Regions from separate parts of the Paenibacillus thiaminolyticus genome, predicted to be linked through region 3. Evidence: riboswitches for the same ligand, from Rfam matches in the RefSeq annotation. Region 3 holds a riboswitch; each other region holds the start of a gene.
What was found. A riboswitch is a leader RNA that binds a small molecule or an ion and turns the genes downstream of it on or off. The one in region 3 is predicted to bind cobalamin.
Positions count from the first base shown of each region.

Region 1 (3,206 bases), 2.0 Mb from region 3:
TCCGGAACGCGAGCAAGAGCTGGCGCTCTTGGTGGCTGCCGCCGAGCGGCGATCGGAGCATCCGCTCGCCCAGGCGATCGTGAAGGGCCTCGACGCCAAGGGCTTGCGGGCGCTTACGCCGGAATCGTTCCAGGCGGAGCCCGGCTTCGGCATTATAGCCCGGGTTGATGGGCATGATATCGTTATCGGCACGCGGAACCTGCTGCGGAAGCAGGGCATTGATGCAGAGGAAGCCGAAGCGGAGCTGCAGCGGCTGGAGATCGAGGGCAAGACGGCGATGCTTGTCGCGGTTGACGGGCGCTGGGAAGGCATCGTGGCCGTAGCGGATCAGGTGAAGGCATCCTCGAAGGCAGCGATCAGCCGCCTGCACGGCATGGGCATCCGCGTCGTCATGATGACGGGTGACAATGAGCGAACGGCGCGAGCCATCGCCGGCCAGGTCGGGCTGGACGACGTGTTCGCCGAGGTCCTTCCCGAACAGAAGGCGCAGCATGTCCGCGAGCTGCAGCAGAACGGCACCGTCGTCGCGATGGTGGGCGACGGCATCAATGATGCGCCGGCGCTCGCGGCGGCGGATATCGGGTTCGCGATCGGAACCGGAACGGACGTGGCGATGGAGACGGCCGGCGTCACGCTGATGCGCGGAGACTTGAACGGCATCGCCGACGCGATGGAGATGAGCCGGCGGACGATGCGGAACATCAAGCAGAATCTGTTCTGGGCGCTCGTCTACAACAGTCTGGGCATCCCGGTGGCGGCAGCCGGCCTGCTGGCTCCTTGGCTTGCGGGCGCGGCGATGGCCTTCAGCTCCGTATCGGTCGTGCTCAATGCGCTGCGGCTGCAGCGTGTCAAATTGTAACCGGAAAGTCAAGGTTTTCAAGGCCGTGCCCGCATGGTATGATCGGATTACGGTCATAAGGTTAAGGGGGAACGAGCATGCACTTACGGGTGACAGCGGAAGCGAGTCAACGCTTTCAATCAGATTGGGGCTATACAGCAGGGGATACCGTGCGCATCTTCGTCCGATATAGCGGATTCAGTGCATCCGGGCCCTATTCCTTCGGCATAATGAAGGATCAGCCGCAGCATCCGGCGGTGTCGGAGACGGTAGACGGAATTACCTTTTTCATGGAGGAAAACGATCTGTGGTTCCTGGACAACCGCGAGCTGGTGCTGGATGCGAATGGCGAGGACATCGTCATCGTCCATGACGGTATGGCGATCTGACGGACGCGTTACAGGAGAGACTGTCCTCCGTCGCGATGATGGATAAGAATAGAAGCATTGCAGATGGAAGCAAGACTGCCGGGATCATTCCTGGCAGTCTTTTTTCGTTGTCCGCCCCTGCTATCATCTGTGGCCTGACGAAAGCAATCTCGTCCTGATTTTTCTGTACCGGTTGACAAGGATACGCTATGTCCCGTGAAATGAAATGAGGCAAAAAGAACTTGTCATTCCGCGCGCTTGCGTATATAATCATTCTCAATCGGACGAACGCCTCTGCTGAGGCACAGTCCGGATCAACAACATAGGGGAACAGGTGCTTTGCGTAACGGCAAAGCTTAATAGGGAAGCCGGTTCGAAGCCGGCGCGGTCCCGCCACTGTGACAGACGAGGCGCGGCTTATGAAGCCACTGGTCGATTGACCGGGAAGGCTGCCGCCACCGATGACGCTGAAGCCAGGAGACCTGCCTGTTCTGACAGCACTGTTTGTACCTACGGGAGATAGGGAAGTGTTCGTAGACTGGATAGCTCGGTTCGCATGCATGTGCACGGTCGGGTCTTATTCAATGCTCCGTTACGGACGTTTACGGGACATCTCTGTGCCTAGGGCTGGGATGTCCTTTTTTGCGTATGGTGATAGCGGCTCTATGCGTTCAGGGCGGGAAGCAGCCTGTCCCGAAGGAGCATGAAGACCCGCGGCAGGGTGTATTGCGATTTAATTCCTTGTTAACGGATAAGAATTATTGAATTTATTTTCCCTGTACTCCCGCTAGGAAGTTCCGATAAGGAGAGGAGACGCGACATGGCAAAAGGGCAAGTGATGACGAGTGTATCCGGGTATCCGCGCATCGGATACGACCGGGAATGGAAGAAGGCGTTGGAGCAGTATTGGGCAGGCAAGCTGACGTTAAGCGAGCTGGAGGCGGAGATGGAGCGGATCGAGCTGCTTCGCCTGGCGAAGCTGAAGGAGGAAGGCATCGATTTCATTCCTGTCAATGATTTCTCCTGGTATGATCATGTTCTCGATATGACGGCCATGTTCGGGCTGATCCCGGAACGGTTCGGCTACGAGGGCGGTCCGATTACCGCGGATCTGATGTTCGCGCTCGCGCGCGGCACGGAGACGGCGGTCGCCTGCGAGATGACCAAATGGTTCAATACAAACTACCACTATATCGTTCCGGAATGGGAAGGGAAGCCACCGGTGCTGACCGAGAATCGGCCGCTAGCCTCGTACCGGAGAGCGAAGGAGAAGCTGGGCATCGAAGGGAAGCCGGTGCTGGTCGGCCCGTACACCTATGTCCGCTTCATCAAGGGCATCCCGCAAGGCGAACGCCGGCAGGTGCTTGATCAGTTCGCTGATGTGTACGGCCGGATCTTGCATGAACTGGAGGCGGAAGGGGTCTCCTGCGTGCAGCTCGATGAGCCGGCCTTCGTGAAGCCGATGACGGCGGACGATTGGCAGGCGGCTCAAGCCGTATACGAGCGGCTTCGCCTAGCGGCGCCGGGCTTGACCATCTGGGTGCAGACGTATTTCGATTCGGTCTCGGGACTCGATTCGTTCCTGCAGCTCCCGGTGGATGTCTACGGCCTCGACTTCGTCCACGGGGAGGAGCGGAACGAAGCGGCGCTTCGCCAGACCGGCATTCCGTCCGGGAAGCGCGTCGCCTTCGGCATCATTGACGGGCGCAATATTTGGCGGGCCGACTTGCTTGCGGCGGCAACCTGGCTGGAGTCGATCGAGCCGATCGTGCCGCGGTCGCACTGGATCGTGCAGCCGTCCTGCAGTCTGCTGCATGTGCCGCTGACGGCGGAGCGGGAGGAAGCGCTGCCGGGGTATGTCCGCGGAGCGCTTGCATTCGCGGACGAGAAGGTGGCCGAGACGGTGCGGCTGGCCGCCCATCTGTCCGAGCCGACGGCGGAGAGCGCGGCACTGCTGGAAGCGAGCGCGGCTGACGTTCTCGCCTGGCGCGAGGAGCCGG
Region 1 covers NZ_CP041405.1:6,344,178-6,347,383, forward strand. The annotation lists gene FLT43_RS27915 (heavy metal translocating P-type ATPase) at 1-859, shown strand, start outside; gene FLT43_RS27920 (HesB/YadR/YfhF family protein) at 937-1,227, shown strand; cobalamin riboswitch at 1,522-1,710, shown strand; gene metE (5-methyltetrahydropteroyltriglutamate--homocysteine S-methyltransferase) at 2,027-3,206, shown strand, end outside.
Region 1: it holds a riboswitch for cobalamin, as region 3 does, so the genes downstream of both, metE (5-methyltetrahydropteroyltriglutamate--homocysteine S-methyltransferase) here and FLT43_RS07580 (cobalt-precorrin-8 methylmutase) in region 3, are expected to answer to the same signal.

Region 2 (3,206 bases), 2.5 Mb from region 3:
TCCTGCTCGATCGTCGTCGGCGACATATTCTGCATTATCTCGGTGCACAGATTGGAGCAGAAGATCATGCCATGCGCCTTGTTCGGATTGGCCCGGTTGGCGGTATCCTTGTAGAACATATAAGGCGTTCCGGTCTCGAGCTGGGATTTGAGAATACGCTTCATGATGTCGATGGCCGGCAGCGTAATGCGCGAGAGATGGGGGGTCGCCACCGCCTCTGCATACTTCTCGCGGAACTGCCCCTGGCCTGCCTGCTCGTCATAGAAATCTTCCAGTCCTAGCGGACGGCCGTTCCCGTCGGTCCAGCCCAGTGTCTTCTTCACTTCATGCGGACAGAATAGATGCCAGTCTTCGCGCTTTTCGACCGCTTCCATGAACAGATCCGGAATACAGACGCCATGGAAAATATCATGGGCGCGCATGCGCTCGTCGCCGTTATTTAATTTGAGATCGAGGAAGGACAGAATGTCCTTGTGGAACACGTCCAGATAGACGGCAATGGCGCCCTTGCGCGTGCCGAGCTGGTCGACGCTCACCGCGGTGTTGTTCAGCTGGCGGATCCAAGGAATGACGCCGGAGCTCGTATTTTTGTGGCCGCGAATATCGGAGCCGCGCGCCCGCACTTTCCCGAGATAGACGCCGATGCCGCCGCCCATCTTGCTCAGCCGGGCCACGTCGGTATTCGAATCGAAGATACCTTCCAGCGAGTCATCCACCGTGTCGATGAAGCAGCTCGACAATTGGCCGGCGACCTTCTTGCCCGCGTTCGCCATTGTCGGCGTCGCGGCAGTCATATAGAGATTGCTCATCGCCCAATATGCTTCCTTGGCCAGCTCAACCCGGCGCTCCTCCGGTTCCTGATGCATCAGGTACATGGCGATGATCATATAGCGCTCCTGCGGCAGCTCCATCGTGCGCCCTTCGAAATCAACGGCCAAATACCGCTCCGCGAGAGTAAGCAGCCCGATATAGTCGAACAGCTCGTCGCAGGCCGGATCGATCGCCTGGCCCAGCTCGCGAATCTGATCGGGCGTATAGGCCTCCAGCAGCTCCTGACGGTAGATGCCGATATCGGCCAGCTGCTTAATCAGCTTGTAGAAGTCGCCATACGGGCGATCGGCGTACGCCTTGTAGCTGCGGTGCAAAGCCGCTTCCTTATACAGCTTCGTCAACAGGGCGCGCGCCGCGACAAACTTCCACTTCGGCTCCTCGACGGAGACCAGCTCCAATGCGGTCATGATGCAAGCCTGCGTGATGTCGGATGCCTGAACATGGCTGTGACGAAGCTTGGCCAGGACGCCCCGGTGCCAGCGTTCCCGGTCCAGCTCCGGGTAAGCGCCCATGATGCGCTCGCCATAACGCATGATGCGCTCCGCGTCGAACGCGAGCGAGCGATTATTCGGTTTGTGTACGGTCTGAACAGTATGATTGGTGGTTAGCATCCGTATTCCTCCTCGAAAAAGAGCAATAAAAATAGCCGTCCCTTCGCGAGAACAGCTCAGGACGGCATGGCAAAGCCGTATGTATCCGGGGGCTTCTTATCATGGCGGCTGTGCATCACTAGGACAAGGCGCAGCTCCCCCCTCTAACCACGCAGCTGCAATCGCCCGCCGAAGGCGGTAACAGCGCAGCGCGCGGCCTGAACACGTTCCCTATTCCGCGTAGGGTAATGAATGTGCGGCGATACAGGCAGGTCTCCTGGCTCGAAGCCGAATACCTCGGCAGCCTTCCCGGGACATTCGTCCCAGTGGACATAGAAAAGGCCGCTCTCTACAGAGCGCCTGTTCTGTCGGGTACTTGCTGCCGGAACGGAGAGGACCGATGTTCCGGCAGCGCTTCTTACAGTGGCGGGACCGCGACGGATTCGCACCGTCTTCCCTATTAAGCCGGGGCCCGACGCGCATCGCTTTTGTCGAACCGCAGCACCTGTATCGTTCAATATGTTGTTATACTCATGATAATATACTACAACATATTGGGTAAGTAAATAGGTTTCAGGTGATATTCCTCATAAGAAAATGACAGGATTTGAGACAATTCCGAGGGCTGTCCGGACCTTAAAAATGTTCGGGATCGGAGAGGTCCGCTCCCGCACTTGAACGGCAGCGGCGGATTGGGGCGAAGATAATGCAAGCAGGCGAGGCCGCTGGTGCGGCCCCGCCTGGAATAAGTGAGATTCAAGATGCAATGATTATTATAAATGGATTACCAGCCGCGATCGTATTGCTTCGGCGGAGCGAGTTCCTGGCGCAATTGCTTCGCAGCCTGGCGCGGCCAGTACGGATCCCGCAGCAGCTCGCGGCCGAGGAAGATGAGATCGGCCCGGCCATTGCGGACAATCTCTTCCGCCAAGGACGGTTCGGTAATCAGCCCGACGGCACCGGTCGCGATGCCGGCTGATTGGCGGATCGCATGCGCATATTGGACCTGATAACCCGGGTACGCTTCGACCCGATGAGGGACGACCCCGCCCGAGCTGCAGTCGATCAGGTCGACGCCCTGGTCCTTCATTCGCCGCGCATAGTCAATGTATGCCTCGATCACGTTGCCGCCTTCGGCATATTCATTGGCCGAGATGCGTACGAACAGCGGCTTCGACCACGTGATGCGCACCGCTTCAATCACTTCGCTCAAGAAGCGGTAGCGGGCGTCGGCGCTGCCGCCGTAGCTGTCGGTCCGCTGGTTCGTGAGCGGGGACAGGAACTGGTTGATCAAATACCCGTGCGCGCCGTGAATCTCGATGACGTCGAATCCGGCTTCCTCCGCCCGCCGCGCGGCGTCGGCGAATGCTTTGATCGTCTTGCGGATGTCCTCCAGCGTCATCTCCTCCGGCGTCTCATAGGCTTCGCTGAAGCGAAGCGCCGAAGGGGCGATGATCCCGGGGACGGTTGCTTTGCGCCCGGCGTGGGCGAGCTGAATCCCGATCTTGCCGCCGTGCGCGTGGACCATGTCGGTCAGGCGGCGGAGTCCGTCTACATGCTCGTCGCTCCAAATGCCCAGATCCTGCGCGCTGATGCGTCCGCCAGGGGTGACGGCGGTGGCCTCGATCATGATCAGGCCGACTTGTCCGACGGCACGGGACGTATAGTGGACCAGATGCCAATCGTTGACCATCCCGTCCTCATTGTGGCAAGAGTACATGCACATCGGCGACATCACGATACGATTCGGTATCGTCACCCCGCGTAACGTTAGCGGTTCAAATA
Region 2 covers NZ_CP041405.1:4,240,163-4,243,368, forward strand. The annotation lists gene FLT43_RS18950 (ribonucleoside-diphosphate reductase subunit alpha) at 1-1,442, opposite strand, end outside; cobalamin riboswitch at 1,672-1,945, opposite strand; gene namA (NADPH dehydrogenase NamA) at 2,206-3,206, opposite strand, start outside.
Region 2: it holds a riboswitch for cobalamin, as region 3 does, so the genes downstream of both, FLT43_RS18950 (ribonucleoside-diphosphate reductase subunit alpha) here and FLT43_RS07580 (cobalt-precorrin-8 methylmutase) in region 3, are expected to answer to the same signal.

Region 3 (3,206 bases):
TGATACCGGTCACACGGTAGCTGTCTTGAAGGTGGCGACCGACATCACGCCAAGGGAAAACGCCGCCTCCCGAATGAAGGACGAGCTGCGGCTGATGGCGGAAGATTTGCTGAAGCGGACGGAAGAAGGCGTGGAGCGCAACCAGCAGGTTGCGGCAGCCATTCAGCGTGCGGTGACGGACAGTGAAGACAACTTAACCCTCCTACGGCAATTGGAAGATGAATACAAGTCCATCAAAGGAATTGTTCAGATGATCCGGGATTTTGCTTCGCAAACCCACTTGCTGGGCCTGAACGCCGCGATTGAGGCGGCCCATGCCGGGGAGCATGGCCTAGGGTTCCAGGTGGTTGCCGCCGAGGTACGGAAGCTGGCGGAGCATGTCCAAGAGGCGGCCAAGGAAGTCCAAGCCGCCATCGAGGGAATCGCCGACAAGGTAGGACATGTTGGCGGGGGGACGAAGAATTCCCGGAATGCAATCGTCGAATGTCAGCATCAAATTAACCTAGCCACTGAGGAATTTTCCAAAATCGGCCAGGCAGCGGAGAACCTGGATACGCAGGCGAAAACATTGAGCGTCATGGTATAACGAAGGTTGGACAACATTCCTATCGCAAAGAATTCAAAAAGAGCGTTCGAGCCAGTCAGCAGGCTTGAAGCGCTCTTTTTGTTGTCCGTCAAATCGATATGCAGTGAGTTCTGTCACAGGCGGCATGATAGAAGTCAAGCTATGATTCACCTAAGAGATTCACGCAATTCAAGTGGAAAAAAATAATCTTGATAAAAATTGAATAGAAAACTGAGCGGAGATCAGGGAAAGAGGTGCGATTCCTCTACAGGCCCTAGCTACTGTAAAGCGGACGAAATCCCATTCATGTCACTGGAATTATTTCTGGGAAGGCGGGAAAGTAGAATGATGTCAAGTCAGGAGACCTCCTCTGTTCAGCCTTGCAGCAACTTCTAAGGGAACAGTTGTCTATTGCAGAGAACCTAGGCACCAGTATGTTCATTGCCGAACACACTTGGATACTGCCTTTTTCTTCGTATGGACACGGGACCTTAAGGTTTCGTGTTTTTTTGTTCCCTTTTAGAGGTTGTATTGAAACCCACGAAAAGGAGAGGGAAAGATGGACTACATCAAAAACCCCAAGCGGATTGAAGAAAAAAGCTTTGAAATCATACAGGACATCATTACGGCAACAAGACCGGACTATACGTTCCGCAACCGGGAAGAGGAGCTGGTTATGAAGCGGGCGATTCATACGACGGCGGATTTTGATTATTTAGATAATCTCGTCTTTACGCATGATGCCTTGACGAAAATACGCGAGACGATCCGGCAGGGCGGCATCATTTTTACCGATACGAATATGGCCCTGAGCGGCATGAATAAAAAGCTGCTGGAGCAATACGGCTGCCGCTACCGCTGCTACGTCAATGAACCGCACACGGCCGAGGTGGCCCAACAGCAAGGCATCACCCGCTCGATGGCCGGGATACAGCTTGCCGCCACAGAAGAAGGCAAGAAATTGTTCGTCATCGGCAATGCGCCTACCGCTGTCTATCAAATTCTGGAGATGGCGGCTGCCGGTGAGTTGGACGTGGAGGCTGTCGTCGGTGTGCCGGTTGGATTCGTCGGGGCGGCCGAATCGAAAGAAGCGCTCTATGAAAGCGACATTCCGGCGGTCGTGGCCCGCGGGCGGAAGGGCGGAAGCAATCTGGCGGCAGCCATCATGAATGCTGTGCTGTACGCGATGTAAGAAGAGGTGGCCCGATGGCAGATTACGTGTACTATGAGGGGAAAAAATTGCGCAAGGGCTATACGACAGGCACTTGCGCGGCAGCGGCGGCGAAGGCGGCAGCGGCCATGATCGTCAAGCAGGAAAAGATCGCCGGGGTGACGATCATCACGCCGAACAGAACAACCCTGCAGCTTCCGGTGGACAAGCAGCAGTTCGATCGGCATACGGCCACCGCCGCCGTCCAAAAAGACGGCGGCGATGATATCGATGCGACGCATGGCATGTGGATTTTTGCGCAGGTCACCTTGAATGCCAGCGAGGAGATCCGCATCGACGGCGGGCAAGGCATCGGGCGCGTGACGCAGAAGGGCATCGCGGTCCCGGTCGGGGAAGCGGCCATCAATCCGGTGCCGCGCCGAATGATTACTGCGGCCGTACGGGAAGAGATTGGCCCGAACCGTGGTGCGGACGTGGTGATTTTCGCGCCGGAAGGCGAAGAGCGCGCCGAGCGCACCATGAACAGCCGCCTCGGAATTATCGGCGGAATATCAATTCTGGGAACGACCGGAATTGTAACTCCGATGTCCGATGAAGGGTGGAAGCAGTCGCTGTCCATCGAGCTGGAGATGAAAAAAGCGCAGGGCTTCCGCAAAATCATTCTCGTTCCCGGGAATTACGGGGAGCGCTTCGTCGAGGAGCAGCTTGGCATCGACGGCAAATACGTGGTCTCGATGAGCAACTTCGTCGGCTACATGCTCAAGGAGACGCAGCGACTCGCGTTCGAGCATGTGCTGATGGTGGGCCATTTCGGCAAGTTGATTAAAGTGTCCGCCGGCATTTTCACCACATACAGCAAAGACGCGGATGCGCGGGCAGAGATCATGGTGGCGAACCTGGCGCTTGCCGGCGCGCCCCTTCCCCTGCTCCAGCAAATTGCGGCCTGTGCGACGACGGAAGCGGCAGGAGAAATTATGGTGGCGGAAGGGTATAGCGAGGTTTTTCAGACCATCGCGGACAAAGTGAAACAACGGGCAGAACAGTTTTTGAAATACAGCAAACCGGCGGTGGATATCGACGTCATCACGTTCTCGACGGATCGCGGAATGCTGGCTTCCACCTGTGACATCTCAACCATCAAGGAGGCATGGCCATGATTCATATTGTCGGAATTGGCCCGGGCAGTCCGGAGCTGCTGACCGGAGCGGGCGCCTTCCTCATAGAGAAGGCGGACGTGATTGTCGGCTCGAAGCGGCAGCTTAGCGATATCCCGCCGGACAACCCGGCCGAACGCAAGCTGCTGCCCTCGCAGCTCGCGGAGCTGGAAGCCTTTTTTCGCGAGAGGATCGGCCAGGAGATCGTGCTGCTCGCCTCCGGAGACCCGTTAATGTATGGCATCGGAAAATGGGCGTTGGACCGATTTTCACAGGAACAGCTTCAGATTGTGCCCGGGATCAGCTCGATTCAATA
Region 3 covers NZ_CP041405.1:1,690,494-1,693,699, reverse strand. The annotation lists gene FLT43_RS07585 (methyl-accepting chemotaxis protein) at 1-586, shown strand, start outside; cobalamin riboswitch at 778-949, shown strand; gene FLT43_RS07580 (cobalt-precorrin-8 methylmutase) at 1,125-1,757, shown strand; gene cbiD (cobalt-precorrin-5B (C(1))-methyltransferase CbiD) at 1,772-2,893, shown strand; gene FLT43_RS07570 (cobalt-precorrin-7 (C(5))-methyltransferase) at 2,890-3,206, shown strand, end outside.

Region 4 (3,206 bases), 820 kb from region 3:
AGGGGAACATATTGCGGCAGTGTGCAGGCTGCTGACCCGAAGCACACTGCTCTTCGCCATCCTGGCCGCAAGCGTCCTCTGGGCCTGCGGCGGATGGCTCCTGTAGACGAAAGGCGAATGAAGGAGTAATGGGATGAAATGAAACAAAAGCGCACATACAAAGCTCCCCCCGTTCGCCGCAAGCGGCGTCAAGCAGGAGCTAGACGACAAGCCCGGCCCAAGCCTCCGCGCTGCGGCACCCGGCATATCCGCCGCCGTTCAGGCGCATCCAGCGTCATCGTGCGGTTCGCGCTCGTCAGACATTCGCTGACGCAGGCGAATGTGGAGCGGCGGTATATCAGCTATACAGACAGCCCGCTTCTCCCGGAAGCGGAAGAGGTGCTGCGGCCGATGCGCAGGGCAGTCGCCCATCCGGCGCCGCTCCTGTATACGAGCGATATGCGGCGCTGCCGCGAGACGCTGGCTCAGCTGCGTCCGCGCGATGCGGGAAGGGCTCACGTCGATACGAGGCTGCGCGAATACGATTTTGGCATGTGGGAAGGCTTGACGTACAACGACCTGAAGGAGGATCCGGCTTACCGCCGCTGGCTGGATGATATGACCTCCGTTCAGCCGCCGCGCGGCGAGCCATGGCAGACATTCAGCACGCGGACGGCGCATGTCTGGTGGGAGATTCTGCAGAAGGCCGGGAGACAAACGGCTGTGGCGGCGGGACAAGGCGCCCGCGGACAGCGCCATCGGCGGGAATGCGAGCCGGACAGGGAAGGTTCTGATCCGGGCGGCGAGCGCTGCAGAACGGCCCGGCTGCGCCGGAAGCGGCCAGGCCGGGTAGGCAACGCGTATGAGGCGCGGCCTGATGTGCTGGTCGTTACGCACGGAGGAATGGTGCGGAGGCTGTACACGCTCGCATTCCCGAAGAAGACGTTCTGGGAAGCGACCGTCCCGATCGGGGCAGGGATCTTGATTACGGCTGCAAAGTCTCCCCGCCGCTGGAAGTTCCTGCGGGCGGAGCGGCTTCCTTGATGGAGCGAGCGGCGGGTGAGCGAGGGAACAGATAGATGCCCTGAAGTTTGTGAGGAATGTTATTGCAAGGATAGGGTAATTCCCCTATAATCAATAGTCAAGCTATGATGGAAAGACAAGCGAATAGTAATCTATCGGGTCCTTGCGCCGCACGAGCATTGAGCTTGTGCCCAAGGATAATAGGGAAGCCGGTGTGAATCCGGCACGGTCCCGCCACTGTAAATGGAGTGCTGCGCTCAGAATGCCACTGTCTGCGCGGATTCAGGTGAATCCGCTGATGGGAAGGCGAGCACAGCAAGATGCTCCTAAGTCAGGAGACCTGCCCGATAGGAGGACGAGTTATTTCCTTCGCGGAGAGGAGCGGCGTCATTGGAATGGACTTCCTGTTGCTGCTGAGCGGTCATGCTGTCTAACGGCGTGAGATGGCTTTGCAGTTCAGTTCGGAAGGTCCTATCCAGGAGACTGCGTTCCCCCGATCCTAGGATCGGGGGTTTTGTATTTGTGCGCTCTTTGACAATTCCGCCTCGAAGCGGATGGAAAAGTTGGTAAGGCAGGATGCCGCACCAGGAAGACTGGGAGCCAGCCCTTCCGCGTGAAGGGACGGCGTTCGCACTGCTTCGGCAATGAAGCAGGCATGATATTCAGGTAAGTGAGGGAGATAAACATGATGAACAAATGGTGGAACAGAACGATAGCGGTCGCGGCAGCGGCCGTGCTGGCTTTGAGCTTGGCGGCTTGCGGAGCGGCTCCGTCGAAGGAGGCGGACAAGGCTCCAGAATCTGCGCAGCAGCAGGAGAACGGCAATGCGGCTTCTGATGCCGCGAAGACAACCTATCCGCTGACGGTGAAGGATGCGACCGGGCATGAATTCACGTTCGACAAAGCGCCGGAACGGATCATTTCCGTATCGCCGGCAGAGACGGAATCATTATTTGCCCTTGGCCTTGGCGACAATATCGTGGGCGTGTCCGATTATGATGATTACCCGGCAGAAGCGACGCAGAAGCCGAAAATGGGCGGCATCACGAAACCGAATGAGGAAGCGATCATTGCGGCGAAGCCGGATGTCGTATTTAGCGGCATCTCGATGAAGGAAGAAGCCGTCAACAAATTCCGCGAGCTGGGCATTGAAATTTTCAAGGTCGAGCCGAAAACCTATGACGATGTAATCAGCAACATCGAGCTGTATGGTCTCATTACCGATCATCAGAAGGAAGCAAAAGAGATTACCGATCAGATGAAAAAGATGCGCGATGACGTCGCTGAAGCGGTCAAGGGCGTTACCGACAAAAAGAAGGTTTATATTGAATTTTCTCCGGGCTGGACCGTCGGCAGCGGCGAATTCATGAATGAGCTGATCGAGCTGGCAGGCGGCGTCAATATTGCGGCCGCGGACATGACCGGCTGGAACCAGATTAATGAGGAGAACATCATCAAGGAGAATCCGGACGTCATTCTGTTCGCGAAGGACCTTGTCGACAGCGAGACGAACAAGACGCTGGAGGACATTATCCGCGGACGCAGCGGCTGGGAAGCCATCACCGCGATCAAGGACAATCAGCTGTTCGGACTGGACAACAACAAGCTGAGCCGCCCGGGCCCGCGTGTGGCCGAAGCGCTGCAGGATGTGGCGAAGGCGATCTATCCTGATTTGTTCAAATAGATGATGGGATGGACATATCGATGAAAAAAGGGTTTGGCTTTGGAGTAGCGATGTTGGCGCTGCTCCTTTTATCTATTGTAGGCTGTCTGTCCGTCGGATCGGTGAAGATGCCAATGGGTGAGATTGCGAAAATATTGCTGCATCATGTTCCCGGACTGGAATCGCTCATTCCCGTCACCTGGGACGATGCTTCGGCGACCATTATGCTGAAGGTCCGCTTCCCGCGCGTCGTGCTCGCGATGCTCGTCGGCGCGTCGCTGGGGCTGGCGGGGACGGGCTTCCAGGGCGTGCTGCGCAATCCGCTGGCAGATCCGTACACGCTGGGCGTGTCTTCCGGGGCCTCCGTCGGCGCCGCGTTCCTGATCTACTTCGGCCTGCAGTATGCGCTGCTCGGCCAGTGGACGGTTCCGATCGTCGCCTTCGTGACCGGCACGCTGACGCTATTGGCCGTCATGCGCCTGGCGAGAGAAGACGGCAAGATCCCGATCGAGACGCTGATTCTGGCCGGGGTCGTTACGCA
Region 4 covers NZ_CP041405.1:2,506,114-2,509,319, reverse strand. The annotation lists gene cbiB (adenosylcobinamide-phosphate synthase CbiB) at 1-106, shown strand, start outside; gene FLT43_RS11305 (histidine phosphatase family protein) at 139-1,023, shown strand; cobalamin riboswitch at 1,143-1,364, shown strand; gene FLT43_RS11300 (ABC transporter substrate-binding protein) at 1,691-2,686, shown strand; gene FLT43_RS11295 (FecCD family ABC transporter permease) at 2,707-3,206, shown strand, end outside.
Region 4: it holds a riboswitch for cobalamin, as region 3 does, so the genes downstream of both, FLT43_RS11300 (ABC transporter substrate-binding protein) here and FLT43_RS07580 (cobalt-precorrin-8 methylmutase) in region 3, are expected to answer to the same signal.